4 regions of the Brumicola nitratireducens FR1064 genome follow, and region 2 is predicted to be linked to each of the others. Evidence: predicted binding sites of a transcription regulator. Region 2 holds the regulator's gene; each other region holds the start of a gene.
What was found. Region 2 encodes sigma-54, which starts transcription at its own class of promoters, with help from an activator protein. Its sites were predicted from a motif close to GTTGGCACGNNNNTNGNNT; they were not measured.
Positions count from the first base shown of each region.

Region 1: the regulator sigma-54 is predicted to act here: its motif matches at 3,253-3,271, upstream of GNIT_RS18385 (PEP-CTERM sorting domain-containing protein).
Region 3: the regulator sigma-54 is predicted to act here: its motif matches at 2,094-2,112, upstream of glnK (P-II family nitrogen regulator).
Region 4: the regulator sigma-54 is predicted to act here: its motif matches at 3,243-3,261, upstream of GNIT_RS11565 (flagellar assembly protein FlgT).

Region 1 covers NC_016041.1:1,994,240-1,999,189, reverse strand. The annotation lists gene GNIT_RS08665 (DUF975 family protein) at 1-575, opposite strand, end outside; gene GNIT_RS08660 (LysE family translocator) at 757-1,395, opposite strand; gene GNIT_RS08655 (sulfurtransferase) at 1,392-2,312, opposite strand; gene GNIT_RS18385 (PEP-CTERM sorting domain-containing protein) at 2,568-3,218, opposite strand; tRNA gene GNIT_RS08645 (tRNA-Leu) at 3,708-3,794, opposite strand; gene GNIT_RS08640 (hypothetical protein) at 4,022-4,378, shown strand; gene GNIT_RS08635 (hypothetical protein) at 4,381-4,584, shown strand; gene GNIT_RS08630 (hypothetical protein) at 4,756-4,950, shown strand, end outside.
Region 2 covers NC_016041.1:966,909-971,858, forward strand. The annotation lists gene rapZ (RNase adapter RapZ) at 1-774, opposite strand, end outside; gene ptsN (PTS IIA-like nitrogen regulatory protein PtsN) at 843-1,286, opposite strand; gene hpf (ribosome hibernation promoting factor) at 1,300-1,587, opposite strand; gene GNIT_RS04215 (RNA polymerase factor sigma-54) at 1,611-3,089, opposite strand; gene lptB (LPS export ABC transporter ATP-binding protein) at 3,147-3,872, opposite strand; gene lptA (lipopolysaccharide transport periplasmic protein LptA) at 3,869-4,426, opposite strand; gene lptC (LPS export ABC transporter periplasmic protein LptC) at 4,395-4,950, opposite strand, start outside.
Region 3 covers NC_016041.1:454,134-459,083, forward strand. The annotation lists gene mrcB (penicillin-binding protein 1B) at 1-1,911, shown strand, start outside; gene glnK (P-II family nitrogen regulator) at 2,161-2,499, shown strand; gene amt (ammonium transporter) at 2,530-3,846, shown strand; gene GNIT_RS01970 (alpha/beta hydrolase) at 4,111-4,950, shown strand, end outside.
Region 4 covers NC_016041.1:2,673,507-2,678,456, reverse strand. The annotation lists gene purL (phosphoribosylformylglycinamidine synthase) at 1-1,144, shown strand, start outside; gene smrA (DNA endonuclease SmrA) at 1,193-1,780, opposite strand; gene GNIT_RS11565 (flagellar assembly protein FlgT) at 1,919-3,151, opposite strand; gene GNIT_RS11560 (LPP20 family lipoprotein) at 3,441-3,914, shown strand; gene GNIT_RS11555 (flagella synthesis protein FlgN) at 4,067-4,498, opposite strand; gene flgM (flagellar biosynthesis anti-sigma factor FlgM) at 4,520-4,849, opposite strand.

The sequences.
Region 1 (4,950 bases), 1.0 Mb from region 2:
GTTAGCATGCCGATCACGAACAAGACTAAGAAAATAGCGAATAAGACGGTAAGTTGCAATAAATACTGGTTACACATTTGAATCGAGGTTTTTATTGCAAGAAACGGTCTTAGCTGTTTATCCGCTATTAAAAGTTTCGCAAAGATGGTAGTAATAAAAATGTAAATTGCGGGCAAAATAAACAGCGTCATACCCACTTGGGTAAGCAAGGATATAATCAACTCTGCTGTGGCTAGCCAGAGTATAAAGGGGACGTACATAAACAAACTAATAACATTAATCGCTTGTTTTCGTTCAGTTTTAACCGCCAGCATACCCATCCCGGCCATCAGCGGTGACAATAAAACTGTCAATAACATATTAAAGAAATACGTTTCAGTTTGCATGGCTTCAAGTTGAGCCACTGTTTCTATCTCATAGATGTTGAAGAAAGCCACGAATGCAGCAAGCCCGATAAAAAGCAAAATAAACATGCAGCGAAGCATAACTGGTAAGTTTTGCTTGGTCGCGATGTTCCCTCGTTCAAAAAGGCTTTTAATATCTAAAGTATAATTTTGTTTTGGTACTTTATTCATTGAGACTTAATTTTCCACGTTAATTAGGTAACGCCACTAATTTTAAATTAGAACCACATACTCACCACATATTTTACGTATGAATTACGTCATTTTACAGATTTATTCATCGTTCCCATAGAACAAGTACACACCATTTGCCGTGACGAAGTATACTAAAAAATGTAAAGAGGTTCTCTAATCAACTGGTGACAACAAGGAATAAAGCCATGATTATGAGAACAACTCCCATAATACGGTCAAAGATGTAGCCATTTAGCTCATAAAACGCACGTACTTTTCGATGCGTAATGACAACAGATAGAAATATAAACCATGCGGCAGTGGCAACAGCCATATATAAGCCATAGATAATTTTATGTGATAAAAGCGTTTCTGATGATATTGCTACCGTGAAAACAGACAAAAAGAATAACGTGGCTTTCGGGTTTAGACCGTTAGTGATGAAACCTATCATAAATGATTTTATCAAGCTTTTTTGTGGGACAGGCACAGCCGATAGTTTGGCCTGGCCATGCGGTTGACTCTTTAAAGCACTGATACCAATCCATGCTAAATAAGCAGCGGCCAGATATAGCAGTATATTTAGCAACCACGGAGTGGTCTTAATTATTAAGCCTATTCCAATCAGAGAATAAGTAACATGCAACAGTATGCCAGTACCAATACCAATACTGGTGGATATTGCAGCCGCTCTTCCCTGCTGCATACTTTGCTTAAGTACAACAGCAAAGTCGGGCCCAGGACTTGCTACAGCAAAAAAGTGAATAACAGCGATTGAGAAGAGTTCTAACCAGTTAAATGCTATGACTTCAGTCATACACCCACCTCGATGGGCAATGTCTGACTGGCGCCCCACTCTGACCAACTAGCATCATAGACTTTAACGCGAGGCGCTCCTAAAGAATAGGCAGCTTGTGCAACAATGCAGGCTGTTACGCCACTACCACAACTTATTATCATTTCATTCTTGAGATTAATATTATTGTCCTCAAACATGTCTGTTAATTCGTCAGAGGATTTAAACTTGCCTGCATGCTGCAAACTTGCATAGTGTATATTCACAGAAGTAGGTATATGTCCCGACCTCATACTAGCCCTTGGTTCGGACTCAATGCCTGCATAACGTCCAAAACTTCTTGCGTCAATCAGTTGAGACCTATTTGTTTTGCCTGTCTGCAGGGTAATCGTAGTTGAAGCTTTAGATGCGGGTACTAATAAACATGCGGACAATGCAGTACAAATATAGTCTGCATCGACAAAGGAATAATTAAGCGATGCTTTCAACTGAACGTTGGACTCAATGTTGGGACTTATTAGAGAGCTTTCCGTTTTATAACCACACTTAATCCATTGGGGTAACCCGCCGTCCAACGTTTTAACATTCGTAAAGCCCATAGATAAGAGCATAAACCAAGCCCTTGACGCACAAAAATTACCAAAGTCGTCATAAACCACAATCTCGTCGTCTACGTTCAGTCCGAGCTTTTGAGCCGAAACTTGAAAGGCACTAAGAGATGGCATCATATTGCTAAACGAATTTTGTTTATTCACAAAGTCATTTTCGAAATCGAACAACAAAGATTTTGGTATATACAACGAAACATCTTCTCGCTTCAAATCAGGCTTTGACGTAGGTGCGTTTGCCATGGTTGTGAACAGTATTTTTATACTAGACGTGTTTTTAGACTCAATTTTTTTAAATAAGTCATGACACGAAATAATGGTGGATATCATGATGTAAGAAAACCAATAATGTTATTCGAAAAAACATGGGATAATTAAAACATTAATTTGTTATACATAACAGGTTGCTAAAAAATTATAAGTGCCGGGGCCTGAACATCACTATCTTTAGGGTATTGAAAGCGATGCATTATCACTGATTTGATTGCGCGCAATAGCAGTCCTGAGGATAGTTACTTTTAGCAGATGACAGAAATAAAAAAAGCACCTACCGAATGGCAGGTGCTTTCAGAAAAATTAATAAATTTATTTTTTGAAGCGACGCGCGCCTAAACCAATTAAACCTAATGCTAGGATGGCTAATGTTGATGGTTCTGGGACCTCATGTAGAGCATAACCATTTAGAACAGCTCTTCCTGGTTGATTATTAGGACCGTCGAATCCGACAAATAAAGTCTCTGCTTCGGCAGTAAACCTTACAATTAAGTTTACAGCATTTGGCTGCCAATTTTTTAACGAGAAGTCAGACCCTAACAGCGAAACAAAAATGTCGTTACCAGTAGAGTTTTTGTCATTTGAGAACAGTAATTGTAATCTATAGCTGTTACCGATCGTTAGACCGTCTAACGTGAACCCAAGACTCCCGAAACCAGATGCGTAAACCAATTCATCTAAAAGTGCTTCTAGATCAGTATTGAAATTATCATTAGAAAAATTTCCAGAACCATCTGTCCAACCTGCGCTCAATGCAGATTCGTCTGAGCCGAACAAGACACCGTTTATTGTTACAGGGTTATTGCGAGCCCCTAGATTATTAGCTTCGATTAATGAACCATCATTTAAAACGCTAATTTCGCCCGTTATAGAAGTTTGTAAAAAGATTGGAACAGCGTGAGCGGGAACTGTTAGCCCGATTGATAGAACTAAGAAACCGAATAGTGTTTTTGTAATTTTCATTTCTGTAAACTTATGGAGTTGTAATAGCCTTGTTAAGCAAGTTTTACGCCAAAAATTAAAACCAATATTTATCAATACTTTAAAGCTAATACTTGTTTGTTTTATTTAGCCTATGTAAAAAAAGCTGACACAGAAGTGTTTGAATTTTATCCAATTATGGAACAATACAAAACCGAATGCCGAACAACCGTATCATTTAAAACCGTCCATTTGTCCTATTTCGTCGCCCCAAGCCGAGAATCGCTCATTGTCGCCCCCTCCGGTTAAATAGCAATAATTCGGATAATGCCAACGCTTGCGCTAAATTGGCTCGCAGAACCTGATCGTTGGGATGGCCTAAAGCGCCAAAATTCGTTTTGAACGTTAGATTTAATTAATTAGGGAAGTATGGCGTTGATACAAAAAACATTGAATGTGTCATCATGAGATTTTCTATTGATACATGTTTGACGCGTATCTTATTATCATAGTAACAACTATCTTTGGAAGTGGTGCCCGGGGCCGGACTTGAACCGGCACACTCTTACGAGCGAGGGATTTTAAATCCCTTGTGTCTACCAATTTCACCACCCGGGCACTGATGCTGCGACTTAATTAACTAGCATTAAGTGGAGGCGGAACCCGTCCACATATAGCGTAGTTAACTAGCTGATAATTAATAGGTATTTGTGTTTACTAAATACCCTGTACCAACTAAAGTACCAACAGAACGTAGGTGAACGTCTGCGGAACGAGGAGCATTATACATACAGAAATGTACTGTGCAACAATAAATTTAAACAATTAAACTAAGTGAGTAAATTATGGGCAGCATGGTAGATGTATTCGTTAACACGAAGAAACATAATGTAATGCAAGACACATGGGGCCACATGTATCCAGAGCCAGGTTCTAAGCATGAGGGCTACATTGTGTTAGCTCATGGTGATTATGGCGGCACAACGATACTGGAGTACTCATTTGGCGATCTATGCGGAAGCCCACAGGTTGCAGAATTAGTTGCTACCTCTATGAGCATGTATGAATGGACAAATGGACTTTACCGATTAGATTGTTCGCTTTGGTTTTTTAAGAACTCAAGTAACCTCTATCTAACAAACGATAGCATCGGTCGGATCATAAAACCGAAGCTTACTACCCTATACACTTTTGAGGTCTAAACATGCTTTATTGGTTTGAAGAAGAAAACATACTCTGTGATAAATATGGAGAAGAATATTCGGTCATCAACGGAGGTTGGCGTTTTAAAATCAGAAATGGAAACTCAGTCTTAAGTTCTGGTGAAATTATTCATCGTGGAATTAGTGAACCACTCAAATTAACAAGAGAAGAATTTGATGAACGCCATCCTGAATTTGGTTATTAAATTCTGTCTCTCACCTATTTTGTTAATCATGTTAAAACTGTATGAGTCCCTAATAGAGATCCATAAACCCATTGTATATACTTATATTACTTAATTTATATTGTAATCTATTAGTTAAAGTACCATAATATGTACCATATAATTAAGTAGTAACAAGCCACCGCTGACGCTATGGGCTTGACTAGATCAACTGTTGGTGATTCTGTTCTCAGGGTTAAGAAGTATGCTGCTTTGCGTGGCTATGCCCCTGAACATGACATGATGCATTACACACCTGATACCCATTACGTTAAGGGTGTATCAACAAGATACAACGCAGAAGGCCAAGTTGCCGGACAGTGGGTAAAAACAGATGTAAACAAAGAA
Region 2 (4,950 bases):
TGCCACAAATACAGAGCGATGCTGCCCGCCGGTGCAACCTATAGCAACAGTAACATAGCTGCGGTTGTTTCTTTCTAAATGTGGCAGCCAAGTTGATATCAGGTTTTGAATTTGCCATATGAATTTGGTGACAAGTGGCTGTCCCCCTAAAAATAACTGTACCGGGCCATCTAATCCATTCAAGGGCTTTAAGTCGGGCTCCCAGTGTGGGTTAGGCAAAAAACGGGCGTCAAATACATAATCTGCATCTCTTGGAATGCCGTATTTAAAGCCAAACGACTCAAATACTAGGACTAAGTTTGCGCTTTTTTTACCTAACACTCTTTCTCGAATTAGTTCTGAAAGCTCGTGCAGTGATAAATTATCGGTGTTGATATGTAAATCCGCTTTTTCCGATACAGGCACTAATATTTCTCGTTCCGCCTCAATTGATTCGGCCAGTGATTTATTGAGTTTGAAGAGCGGGTGCAAACGTCTTGTTTCACTATAGCGCTTAATCAATACATCATCACTAGCGTCTAAATACAAAATGGTAACTTCCCAAATACTGGGCAAAAAGTCCACAATTTCGCTAAGCTCATTCGCCATTTTAGGCATGTTTCTAACATCGACGCTCACCGCTACTTTTTCGCTTTCATCGGCGAGTGCATGAGTAAGTGTCGGCAGCAAATTTACGGGTATGTTATCGACGCAATAATACCCTAGGTCTTCCAAGGCCCTTAATGCAATTGATTTGCCTGAGCCAGAGCGACCACTGATGATCAAGAGTTTCACGTGTGCAGGTCCTTTAGAGGTAGATAACAGTTATGAAACGGTGGGATAATTCACCGTGTGGTTAATTTTTACGCTAGTGCTGAAATAATTTCGTCTCTAGTAGCAGCGTTTCTTAACGCTTTTACTATGTTTTTATCGCTCAATTTTTGCGCGATAGATGAAAGCGTTTGAAGATGCTCTTGGGTTTGTTCACTGGGCACTAATAAAGCGAAAAATATATCTACGGGCTTGTCGTCTATTGCATCGAATTGGATCGGTTCTTCGCTAGTGACAATGATAGCAACTATATCCTGTATTCCTTCAATTCTGCCGTGTGGTATAGCAATACCGTTACCTATGCCTGTGCTACCCATTTTTTCGCGCGCCAACATGCTCGCAAGCACATCATTTAAATTGAGCTGTGGATTTCCCTTCACTGCAATTTCGCTGATGACTTCAAAAATTCGTTTTTTGCTTTGACACTCAACCGCACATTCAGTGCGGTCGAGTGAAATAATATCAGATATAATCATAATTCGTAGGCGACTAATGTCGTTTTGACTTTTCCTTGTGCTTTATAACTTGGCGATCTAACTTGTCAATCAGTCCATCGATGGCTGCGTACATGTCAGTATGTTCAGCGTTAGCGTGAACAACGTCACCCTTGAGATGAAGTGTTGCTTCAGCTCTTTGATTTATTTTCTCTACATTTAACACTACATGTACATTACTAATATGATCGAAGTGTCTTTCTAATCGTTCGAATTTACTGTCGACGTATGCTCTTAGTGAATCAGTAATATCAACGTGATGACCAGTTAGATTTATTTGCATAATGTTACGTCCTCTTATGAAGTCTACAGCAGACTTTTTCTTTGGTTCGACGGGGGAATCGAGAGGGACTCTCGATATTTCGCAATGGTTCGTCGAGCAACTTGAATTCCTTGATCGGCCAACAATTGCGCAATCTTGCTATCACTAAGTGGTTTGCTGACAATCTCCGCCGCAACGAGCTTTTTGATGAGTGCTCTTATTGCTGTCGACGAACATTCACCGCCAGATTCAGTTGAAACATGGCTAGAGAAAAAGTACTTAAGCTCGAAAATGCCTCTGGGCGTATGCATATACTTCTGGGTGGTAACCCTTGAAATAGTTGACTCATGCATATCGACCATCTCAGCAACGTCATTTAAAACCATTGGTTTCATCATTTCTGGACCGTGTTCAAAAAAGCCCATTTGCTGCTGAACAATACAGTGAGATACTTTCAATAGTGTCTCATTGCGACTTTCTAAGCTCTTAATAAACCATTTAGCTTCTTGTAAGTGTGACTTAATATATTGTGAATCGTTCGAATTTTTAGTGCTTTTACTGAGTGCTTCATACTCTTTATTGACGATCAGCGGTGGCAAAGAATCACCATTCAGCTCAACTGTCCAACGACCATTTTTTTTCGCAACAGACACGTCAGGAATAACGTATTCAGAATCTTTAACGGCAATTGTGCTTCCTGGTCTTGGGTTAAGCGTTTGCAATAGGCGCATTGCTTCTCGCAGCTGGTCTTCTTTCAATCGAGTTTTACGCATCAATGTGCGGTAGTCTTTGCTGCTTAACAAGTCGCTGTGTTCTGTTAACAACAGACGGGCTTCAGCCAACCAAGGCGTTGCAGGATCAAATTGGGCTAATTGCACCATTAAGCACTCTTGAGGAGTACGAGAGCCGGAACCAATAGGGTCGAACATTTGAATGCGTTTTAGAACGCATTCAACTTCGTCCAATTCAATTTCTTCGTTTTGTAAGCTATCTAAAATTTCCTCGCTGCTAACAGTGAGATAACCAGACTCATCAATTGAGTCAATTATCGCAATAGCAATAGAGCGGTCTATATCTGAAAACGGGGTTAATTCCATCTGCCAAATTAGATGGTCTTGGATATTTTCGGTGGTTTCGCCCTGAAATATGTAGTCATCATCTGCGGGGCCGTTGGATATGTTGGCTGGCGCAGACGAGGCGCTTAGATATTCTTCCCAAGAGCTGTCTAGTGGTAAGTCATCAGGAATTTGGTTGTTTTCGAGTGCGTCGTGGCTGTCAACGTTATCTGAATTCTCCGCACTGAGTGAGTTTTTATCAGTATAGTCTTGAGGTTCAGAGTCACTGTCTGAGCTGTCGTTGTTGTGTTCACTTTCGTCAATTTCTAGTAAAGGGTTGGAATCCAACGCTTCCTGAATTTCGAGCTGAAGATCCAATGTAGACAATTGTAGCAGCTTTATCGCCTGCTGAAGCTGAGGCGTCATTGTTAGCTGTTGGCTAAATTTTAACTGCAGTGAAGGTTTCATTGATGTCCTTCAGTTATTTCTAATGGTGATAAAAGCCAGTTACAAAACATGATACACCTATAATACAAATTGGTCGCCGAGATACACTTCTCTCACTTTTTGGTTACTGAGTACTTCAGCAGAGGTTCCTGATGCAATCAGCTCACCGTGACTTACAATATATGCTTTTTCACAGACATCTAGCGTTTCACGTACATTATGATCTGTGATCAACACACCAATGTTTCGCTCTTTTAATTGTTTAATGATCTTCTTTATATCATTAACAGAAATTGGGTCAACACCGGCGAATGGTTCATCGAGTAAAATAAACTTAGGATTTGCAGCTAAAGCTCGTGCAATTTCAACGCGGCGGCGCTCTCCACCGGATAAACTCATGCCTAAATTATTTCTGATATGACTGACATTAAATTCGTCCATTAAGTCGTCAGCTTCTTGTTCACGTTGATCTTTTGCCAATTCTTTGCGTGTTTGTAATATTGCCATTAGATTTTCATACACGGTCAATTTACGAAAAATAGAGGCTTCTTGGGGCAAATATCCAATGCCATGTCTCGCACGCTCGTGCATAGGTTGAATTGACATGTCTAATTGGTCAATAAAAATTTCACCTTTATCAAGCGGTACCAAGCCGACAATCATATAAAACGTCGTTGTTTTACCTGCGCCGTTTGGGCCTAACAAGCCAACAATTTGGCCTGTGGACACTTCCAAGCTAACGTCTCTTACAACTTGTCTAGCTTTGTATGATTTAGCGAGGTGTTTTGCAAACAAGGTACTCACTTTTTATTTTCCTTTTGCTTTTCCATTGCTTCTTTTGTTTTTTTCAAAGTATCGCCATCAAATACGGTCACAACTTGCTGCTGACTATCGGTGTCTTTCTGCGCCTGCCATTGCTCTTTTATAATGTTGTATATAATTGAGTCGGTTTTTATACTAAACGCATTTTGATAAAGCTCCGCATTTCCTTTTAACGTGATGATTTTAGTGGCTTTCTCGTAGCGAATACTGTTTGCTTTTGCCACCACCATTGTGCCGTCGGCCAGTTGTTGTGTGTAACTCGCTGGATTGCCTGTCGCTTCAAACACTTCTTTATCTTTACCAAGAGCTGCTGATACTTTCAATCGTTCAGCTTTGATTTCTAAAGTACCCTGAGTAATCTTTACGTTGCCTTCATGCACGGCTACTTTCTCTTTTCCGTCACCGTAGCTGCTGTCAGATGATAGCTTCGTTGGTTTATCAAAGTCGTTCTTCTTAATTGCTTCTTGTGCACTTAATGAACCCGCGCCAGCCAACATAAGTAGGCTAGCGAACAGGTAGATATTCAGTTTGAACATGGTTTTTTAACTCATATTTTTGGGTTTCTAAATTGGCTTCGAACCCTCGGCCATTAATAATAACGTTTGCACCCGAAATAACTAGAGGTTCATCGGATGTAATTGTCTTAGTCAATAAATCAATTTCTATAAAGTTAGTCGATATGGTTTGTATGTAGTCTTCTGGTTGCAGATTACGAATTTGTACACCGTTAACCAACTCAATTCGGTTGTTGTCGTAAAAAGTCCCTTCGTCAGCATTTAATTGCCAACTTGAACCATCGCTTTGAAGATAGATCGTATATTCAGGGTTGGTGAAATTGACAAACCCCAGCATTTCATAATGTTCCATGGTCTCAGCGCTGACTTGATGGGTAAGGTTGCCATTTTTGTCGAATAATTTACTGCGTAAGTTTTTCGCCTCGTAATTAGGCATCAACGCAGCGTCTTTGTCGCTTAACACGACCTCTTTATCATCTTCCAACCACGTCGGTAGATACAGCGCAAAAGCGATACCAAATATTAAAATAATACTAACAGCCAGC
Region 3 (4,950 bases), 510 kb from region 2:
CCAACAGCGAAGTCGATTGCATTAACGCGTTTAGAACCTTGGTTAGTTTCTCGTCTTGTGAGTGGACTCGACGAAGATCGGATGCTGGTCGGCAAAGACGACATTCCTTTGCTGTTACAAAAAGCCTTGGTGATCGTTGAAGACCGCGATTTTTATCAGCATCACGGTGTTGCACCAACATCGATCATCCGCGCATTTTTTGCCAATATAGTGGCTGGTAGAACGGTGCAAGGCGGCAGCACATTAACTCAACAGCTAGCTAAAAATTTCTTTTTGACCCGAGAGCGCTCCTATATTCGAAAAGCTAAAGAAGCCGTCATGGCAGTAGTCATAGACGCTAGGTATTCGAAGGAAGAAATTATTAATGCTTATATAAATGAGGTATTCCTTGGGCAGAATGGTGCTGTTGCAGTGCATGGCTTTGGTTTAGCGAGTCATTTCTATTTTGACAAACCACTACCTGAACTCAATACTCCTGAGATAGCAACATTGATAGGCTTAGTAAAAGGGCCTTCGTTCTATTCGCCCAGTAAGCACCCTGAACGAGCGTTAGAGAGACGTAATATCGTGTTGCGTTTACTATTTGAAGCAAATGAAATTAACAGCGACGAATACGCTGGTTTTGTCGCGGCGCCGCTGAACACAGCGAGTAGTGAAAGTTTAGCGAGTGGCAAGCATCCGGCATTTATGGACAAAGTACGTGATGAACTCAACGCTGTGATTAGCCGTCGTGCGGAGCAGCTATCGGGCGTTAAGCTTTACACAACCCTCGATATAAACGCGCAGCGTCGTGCGGAAGCGGCAGTGAAGGAACAAGTTGATCGTATTGCGCAAAAACGTGAACAACCAGACCTAGAAGCCGCAATGGTTGTATCTGATGTTCAGAGTGGTGAAATTAGAGCCATAGTGGGCGGTAAAAAAGCTGGATTTAGCGGCTTTAACCGTGCTTTGAATGCCTATCGTCCGATTGGTTCATTGGTAAAGCCTGCGGTGTATTTGTCAGCATTAGAGGACCCTGAGCATTATAATTTAGCGACAATGCTTGAAGACACGCCAGTCAAAATGCGCAGCACTGGCGGTAAGTACTGGGAGCCTTTAAATTCTGATAAAGAGTTTCGTGGCCAAGTATCTTTAATTGAGGCCTTAACCAAATCCTATAATGTGCCAAGCGTAAAGCTAGGCATGGCTGTTGGCTTAGAAGAAGTGGCTTACACAATTAATCGCTTAGGCGTAGATAAGGAAATAACCTTAGTCCCTGCGCTCACCCTAGGCGCAATCGATTTATCTCCACTGCAGGTTAACCAAATGTATCAAACCATTGCTAATAATGGCGTGATGAATCAACTGCATAGTTTGACCGCGGTGACATCAAACGAAAATGAATTGCTGTATTTGCGCGACGTAGAAAGTGAAATTAGAGCTGATGAGTCGGCTACTTATTTAGTGAATTACGCACTGCATAAAGTGACGCTTGAAGGCACAGCAAAAGCGGTAAGAGAGGCTTTTCCAAACATAAATATGGCAGGAAAAACCGGCACTACAAATGATTATAGAGACAGTTGGTTTGCGGGTTTTGACCGAAACTTAGTGACCAGCGTGTGGATGGGATCAGACGACAATGCACCTGTTAACTTATCGGGTGCAAGTGGCGCAATGCAGGTTTTTATTGCGTTTCAGAAGAAACAGTCACCCAAAAATCTATCTCGACGATTTCCTGATGGGCTTGGCATTGCGCATTTTGATGCAAAAACAGGCGAGCTTTCAGCGCCAGGATGTGGTGATATTTTAAGTGTGCCGGCAATACTCAGCGCGCTTCCCGAAAATGCTCGCGGCTGTGATGGCCAACCTGCTGTTAGAATGCAGCCTAAAAAGAAGGAAAAATCGTTCTGGGAGAAGTTGTTCGGAGAGTAATCTCGTCTTTATTTCCTGCCTAATGTATCAGCTGTAATTTAATTAACACTGACCCCTTTATTTTTTTAAGTCACTTGCGTCCTTATGGGGCGAATATTTGAAAATGCACCATTATGGTGCTTTTTTGTGTGCTCATGGTAATTTAAAAACCCTTATCTAATTGATATATATAGCTATTAAGTGTTGGCACTGGTCTTGAATAGTAAATCGAAACTACACTATTTCTTTTGAATTACGCAGGAGCATACTATGAAATTAGTCACCGCAATCATTAAGCCATTTAAGCTTGATGATGTTCGTGAAGCTATCTCTGAAATCGGTATTGACGGTTTGACTGTCACCGAAGTGAAGGGATTTGGTCGTCAGAAAGGTCACACTGAGCTTTATCGTGGCGCTGAGTATCAAGTTGATTTTTTACCTAAGGTGAAGCTTGAGATCGCAATAAATGATGATCAAGTTGAGCGTTTGGTTGAAGCCATTGTTGGCGCAGCGAAAACAGGCAAAATTGGTGACGGAAAAGTGTTCGTCTATGACTTAGAACAAGCAGTGCGTATTCGTACTGGCGAAGCAGACGCTGACGCTCTGTAAGTCGCGCAGCCAGATAACCGGAGAACAAAAATGGAAATCACATTCGAACTTGGGTATGCATTAGATACCTTTTACTTCTTAATCTGTGGCGCACTAGTAATGTGGATGGCGGCAGGTTTTACTATGTTAGAAGCGGGTTTAGTACGCGCTAAAAACACCACTGAAATATTAACTAAAAACGTATCGCTGTATGCAATTTCTTGCATCATGTACATGATATGCGGCTACAGCATAATGTATGGTGGCGACGATATGTTTTTCCTTTCAAGCATAATGGGTGACGGCGCAACCGGTGCTGAAGATCCAGCAGCTTACGCACCATCAGCTGATTTCTTCTTTCAGGTAGTTTTCGTTGCAACAGCAATGTCAATTGTATCTGGCGCGGTTGCTGAGCGTATGAAGCTTTGGGCATTCCTAGCGTTTGCGGTCGTGTTAACGGCTTTCATCTATCCAATGTCTGGTTCTTGGACATGGGGCGGCGCTGACGTATTTGGTATGTTTAATTTAGGCGCACCAGTACCAGAAGATGCTGCTGCTGACTGGATGCCTGCGTTCCGTTTCTCAGACTTTGCTGGTTCAGGTATTGTGCATATGGCAGGTGCTGCTGCAGCATTGGCTGGTGTATTAGTGCTTGGCGCTCGTAAAGGTAAATATGGCGCAGACGGCCGTGTTAACGCAATCCCTGGTGCAAACTTGCCATTAGCTACTTTAGGCACATTCATACTGTGGATGGGCTGGTTCGGTTTCAACGGTGGTTCGGTTTTAGCGACAGCAAGCGTTGAAAGTGCAAATGCGGTTGCAGTAGTGTTTATGAATACTAATATGGCTGCAGCAGGTGGCTTAGTTGCTGCGTTATTGCTAGCGAGAGTACTTTTCGGTAAAGCGGATTTGACGATGGCATTGAACGGCGCATTAGCTGGTTTGGTAGCTATCACAGCAGAGCCTTCTACACCGACTCCTCTGCAGGCTACATTGTTCGGTGCCTTGGGTGGTATTTTAGTGGTAGGTAGCATTTTAGCCTTAGACAAGCTGAAGATTGATGATCCAGTGGGCGCAATCTCTGTTCACGGTGTTGTTGGCTTCTTAGGTCTTATGTTGGTGCCATTTACTAATCCGTTAACTGTTGATGTAGCTGGCGGTGGAACGGGTGGTGCAACGTTTGTCGGACAGCTTGTCGGTGCTTTGACCATCTTCTTCTGGGTATTCGTGACGAGCCTAGTTGTTTGGCTAGCGCTTAAAGCCATCATTGGCATACGAGTTACTGAAGAAGAAGAGTTTGAAGGCGTAGACATGAGTGAGTGTGGCTTAGAAGCTTATCCAGACTTTACTACTAGCCGTCAAAACTAATCTACGCTAGTTTAAGAGCCGGCTATGGATAGCTAGCTCTATGAAGAAAGCTCAAGGACGAAGCAGGGAAGCACAAGTTGGCGTGAAAATAACAATAAGTACACGCCAATAGTTATTTTTAGCAAAAAGCCCCGATTTATCGGGGCTTTTCGTATCATCCAACTTATAGTCCTTATATTTCAACGCAATATGATCTTAGCGTTCTCAACATACATAAACATACTATTCGTCTCACGTTTACTGATATTCAATTTGAAAAAATTCATGCTCTTCATTCTGTTGCCTGCCCTCATTATATTCTCTGTCGCTTTGTTCATTGACGCTGCAGCAACGGGTTTACGCTTGTTAAATACGGGTGTTTCCTTAACCCATTCTTATAATATTAGCCGTGACATCTCTTACGGTGGTGAATCGTGGCAAAAACTAGATATTTATCGAGCCCGGGATGCCGACGAAAATACGCCGGTCATCGTTTTCTTTTTTGGTGGTGGCTGGTCTTGGGGAGATAAAGCCTATTTTGAATTTATTGCGGACAGCTTTGTTCGCAAAGGCTACACCGTCGCTATCCCAAATTATGTGCTTTATCCTCAAGGAAAATTTCCGCAGTTTGTTGAAGATGGTGCTAAGGCGATTGTGTGGATAAAGAATAATGTTAGCGAATATCAAGGCAGCGCTGAAAAAATCTTTCTTGTAGGCCATTCAGCAGGTGCATATATTGCAGCGATGGCGGCAACAGATACCCAATATTTGCAGAAAGCAGGTGAAAGTAAAAGTTTCATAAAAGGAGTTGCGGGCGTTGCGGGGCCCTATAACTTTACCCCGAAGGCCCAAGAGTATATCAACATTTTTGGCAAGGAAAATTTTGACAGTATGAAGATTGCTCAGTACGTGACTGGAAACGAAGCCCCCATGATCTTACTGCATGGCAGCGGAGATAAAACGGTAGGTGTGTTTAATCAAGAAATAATGGCAGAAGCGTTAAAAAAAGAAAACGTGAAGCATCAGTCGATAGTATATAACAGCAATATTACGCATATTAAAATACTACTTAAATTACATCCTTGGTTTGCGGATAGCGTTGATGTCGCAGAGGACATTGACTGG
Region 4 (4,950 bases), 1.7 Mb from region 2:
GGACGCCGCTTCGGTATTATTTAGTGAAGAACTCGGCGCAGTTATTCAAGTGTCAGAAAGTGCAAAAGACAGTGTTTTGGCGCTAGCAAAAAAATATGAGTTGAGTAAGCTACTGCACACAATCGGCACGGTATCAGCGGACGATGTGATTTGCTTCTCAAATGAAGGCGAATGTATTGTTAAAAATACACGCACGCATTACCGCACACTTTGGTCGAGCACGACCTTCGCAATGCAAACGCTGCGCGACAATCCTGCCTGTGCGAAACAAGAACATGACGCTAAACGTGACCCAGCAAATCCTGGCTTACACAGCCTGCTGACCTTCGACATTAATAAAGATATTACGGCGCCTTTTATCAATTTGGGGAGTAAGCCAGAAGTTGCGATATTACGTGAACAAGGCGTCAACTCGCATGTTGAAATGGCTGCGGCGTTCCATCGTGCGGGCTTTACCCCAATTGATGTGCACATGAGCGATATGCTAGCAGGACGCAGTCTTGATAACTTCGCTGGTTTAGTTGCCTGTGGTGGCTTTAGTTACGGTGACGTACTAGGCGCTGGCGAGGGGTGGGCTAAGTCAATTTTATTCAATGAACAGGTCAAAGCGACGTTTAAAGCGTTTTTCGAGCGCAACGATACCTTTTCTTTAGGCGTTTGTAACGGTTGTCAGATGCTGTCTAATTTGAAGTCATTGATTCCCGGTGCTGAACACTGGCCACATTTTGTAACTAATCAATCAGAACGTTTTGAAGCGCGCGTTGCTATGGTTGAAGTTGCCGACTCACCTTCAGTGTTTTTAACCGGAATGCAGGGCTCTCGGATGCCAATAGCCGTTTCTCACGGCGAAGGTCGCGCAGAATTCAAACTCGATAATCAAATATCGATGTTGAAGAATGAGAGCCAGATCGCGCTGCGCTTTATAGACAATTACGGACGCGTAACAAGCGAGTACCCAGCGAACCCGAATGGTTCAGAACAAGGCATTACAGGGTTAACGTCTTTAGATGGCCGCAGCACTATAATGATGCCGCACCCAGAGCGAGTATTTAGAACAGTTAGCAACTCATGGCGCCCAGATGAATGGAAAGAAGACGGCCCTTGGATGCGTATGTTTAGAAACGCACGCGTCTTCGTCGGATAGTATCTACTTGGAAAGTTGACGGTGGAATAAACGGTTAGTGCAAAACGGCTAACCGCCTCTTCGATTTTTTTCGCGGTTGATCAACTTTTGATTAGGGTGTTTTTTTAACAAGACATAAACGGAAGCCAAGCCACCGTGCTGCTTTTGTGCCGTATGAAAGGCAATCACCATATCAATCTGTCGTAACCATTGATTCACAAAACTTTTTAAGAAAGCAGGGAAGGGTTTACTATTTAAGCCCATGCCGTGCTGTACTAGTAAGGTTCTAATTCCTCTTTCATGACAGTCTTTAATGGTGTTGTATAAGGTCACGCGCGCGTCGTCAAACTTCATGTGCGTTATATTCAACGTGACGTCGATTTGATATTTAGCGAGTCTTAAATTCTTATAAACGCCTTGCTGCACGCCGTCTTGTTTGTACTCGATAAAGTCGTGTGGGTCGATAGGCTCGACTTTTTCAACCGTCAGTCCATTGTCATCTTTTTCAACTTCAGCGATAAGGGCTTCTCGCTTTAGCCTTTGTGCAAGGGTTTCTGTGTTCTTGTTTGTTAAGGCAACTTTATCCGTTTGGGCTAAAGGCTTAACGTCACTCATTTCTTCAAAAAACGAAGAGTTGTCGGGGAGAGAATGCGACATAAAAAGGCCTCGTTGTTTGTTTCTGTCTAATAACAGGGTATACGTCAGTTTCAGGAACTTAGTCCAGTTGGGTGCTGATTTATCTGCACTCGGTTAACGCATCCATATTATTCAACAACAAAAGCCTTAAAAACAGTCCTATTGTCGCGCTACGTAGTCGTTTGGCTGAATATTCGCCAATAAACTGCGATCACGACTAGTCACGGTTGCCGTTTCAGCGAATACTTGCGTGACTACAAGAGAAGTGGGATGCAGCACAAACTGCTTGTACTCTTGACCAAAAGTATCTCTAATTTGTTTAACACTAAATAGCGTTAGGGTGTCTCCAGCTTTCACTTTTTGATTTTTGCCTAGATTTATTTGCAGTTGGTTATTGTTGACCGCCAATATTCTGCCCATTGTCGGTTCACAAATGGCGAACTTTTCTAAGTCTATTGCTGACTCCTGCATGCTTTCTAAGACAGCTCTACCATAGCGACTGCGCCAAAACTCGTCTGAATTAACGTCAAGTTTGCGGGTCATGTCAAACTCCCAAGCTTCCGATATACGATACTGCTTGCTTAATAATTCTTCGCCTGATGCACCATTTAATAAGGTTAACGTGTACGCGAAGTTACGTACAGCCTGATCACCTTTCCAAAACGTAAAGGCACTTGCGTGATCTCGCTCAACGCTAATGTCGTCGATGGTGATTGCAAGTACATATTGCACATCCGTCTTTTGTGCCAATTTTGTGGCTTGTATTTGTTGGTCAGTGTTATGCCAATTAAGCGTATAAGGCTCTACTTCGCTGAGCGTTAGCCCAGTGCTAATTTGTGAAAATGTTTCTTGCAGTTTTAAAGCGGCTGCGGCGCCTAAATGATGCACTTGACCGTCTGCTGCTTGCGCCCCGTAACGAATAGGGAAGTAAGTTGTTGCTAATCTTTTCGTATAGTCAGCGGCTGAGCATTGAGATTTTTGTGAAAAGATATCCGCTCGAATTGATACGGTTACATAACCATCCGAGTAAACCTCATCTATTAACTCTAGCGTGCTTACTTCTCCGCTGGAACGAATTTCTAGGTGGTCGTTCATTAACAGACCATTAGTCATTTGTTGCACACTCCTGACAGAGGCGCCAGCAAATAGCAGAGCTTGCTTAATGGCTTCCTCAGTCGCTTGATGCTTTGCCGCCATTTTATCACCATTCAAAATGGCAGCATGTCCGGTAGCTGAGAACCACGCTGCGTTTGCTGTTTGGCTTAATATTAATGATAGTACGATAATAAGGTTTCGCAAAGTTGCGTTACGCCTCTTAAGGCCTTTTACCGCGGCGCTCTGTATTATGGCGTTTCGTAGTCTTGAGTCGTTTATATAAAACATTAATTTCATTACTTATTTCACTTATTGGACTTTGTGGTAATCCACTGGCGGTCAAATCAACAGCAGTGATTTGCACTTAGGTAGTTCTATGTGTAAACCTATACAAGTTATGTGCCATACCTTTAATAATTAACTCACCGACTTCTACGCTTTTAACTGCCATTTTGAGTTTTCATAAATTTGGTTCATATTTTGCATTAACTCCAATATCAAAAAGCAGTGAATAAACGCACAGCTATATGGGGCCATGAGTGCGCCGTATAATCAATTAAATACGAATAGGTTGAATATGCCAAAGATGAAAAAAGTACGCGTCATTATAGCTTCTGTTGGAGTGATCACTTGCTTGAGTCTGTCAGGATGCAGTTCATTGTTTACCAAGCATGTAGAGTGGGAAACCATTGAGCCTGAGCAATACCCAGTGATTAATGCAGTAGGCTATGCTCCCATTGCAGCGCAATTAGGTGGTGATGAATCTACCAAAACATTGATGGCGATAAAAGCATCTAAATTGGATGCCTATCGTGAGCTTGCAGAGCAGGTGTATGGCCAGAAAGTTGACGGTGAGCAGGAGTTGGCAAATATGATCTTAACCAACAACCAGTTAAAGAGTTCGGTTGAAGGCGTAATACGCGGCGCAAGAGTCGTTAAGACTTATCCCGTAGGCGAGGACACCTATGCAACTGAACTGGAGCTCGATATGTCTCGGGTCTACGACATTTATTTGTCCACGGCAAAACCTAGAAAAATTAGAAAGGTGACCTATTACTAGGGCTTGATACGTAAGCGAGTCATTTTTATTAGGCCCTGATGACTCGGTAAAAAAAACAATAAAAAAGCCAGCGATAACGCTGGCTTTTTTGAAATTATATTTTTAACCTGAGCAACAGTCTTGTTTGAATGTAAATAGCAACCGCTGTTTGCTTAAGCTGTGTATCCTTTTGAACCCGCATCGCCCGTAGTCTTGCCACTGCGATCGTAGGTCATTGACTCGCGTGCACGCAGCTCCATCATGAGATTGCGAAGATGCGTTAAACGAAGTTGGCCTTGTTCAACTGACTTAGCATTAATCTGCGTCAAATACTTACATTCATGGATGATTGCATCGCAACTTTCCATGGCTGCCACTGCGTCTTCCGTGCTTTCGCCGTTTGCCTTCGCTTTTTCGAATAATGAAGATATCGACTGATCCTGCTCCTCAATGAATGAAAGCAGTTCTTCTTTATCTTTTAACAATCCCATCAGAGTCTCAGGCTCTCTCGAACTTATCAGATGAAGCTCATTTTCCAACAATGCTTTCAGAGCAGTTAGCTGCTCCGCTTGTTTATCAATTGCACTTAATAAACTCGTCATCATCAGATTCTAAGCTCCATTCGTTTAAATACCATTTCCGAAAATCTGAGATTCCAATTTGGCAATTTTTTGCGCCAAAACTTCAGGGTTTATCTTGTATTCACCATCAGCAATCGCTTTTTTCAGTTTATCAACTTTCTCTTGATTGACTGGCGCTTCTGCGCTTTTCTTCTGCACTTGCGTAAGCTGTTGTGCAGATGTAGTTAGCGACACAGAGTCTTGACGTGACGCAGTAGACTGCGTTGCGGCTTGCGCTGTGTTAGCGTTTGCAGTTTGACTTGGAGTCTGCTGTTGTGCCAGCTTCTGCCCGTCAATTTGCGGTTTGTTTGCATTGTTTATATTGTTAATAGTCATAATTTTTTCCAGAACCTATAACACCTCAAACATGTTATCGACTTCTTATTGGCTAACTTTAGCAAGAAAGTGAAATAAAATCACATTTTCTACCGAATTTG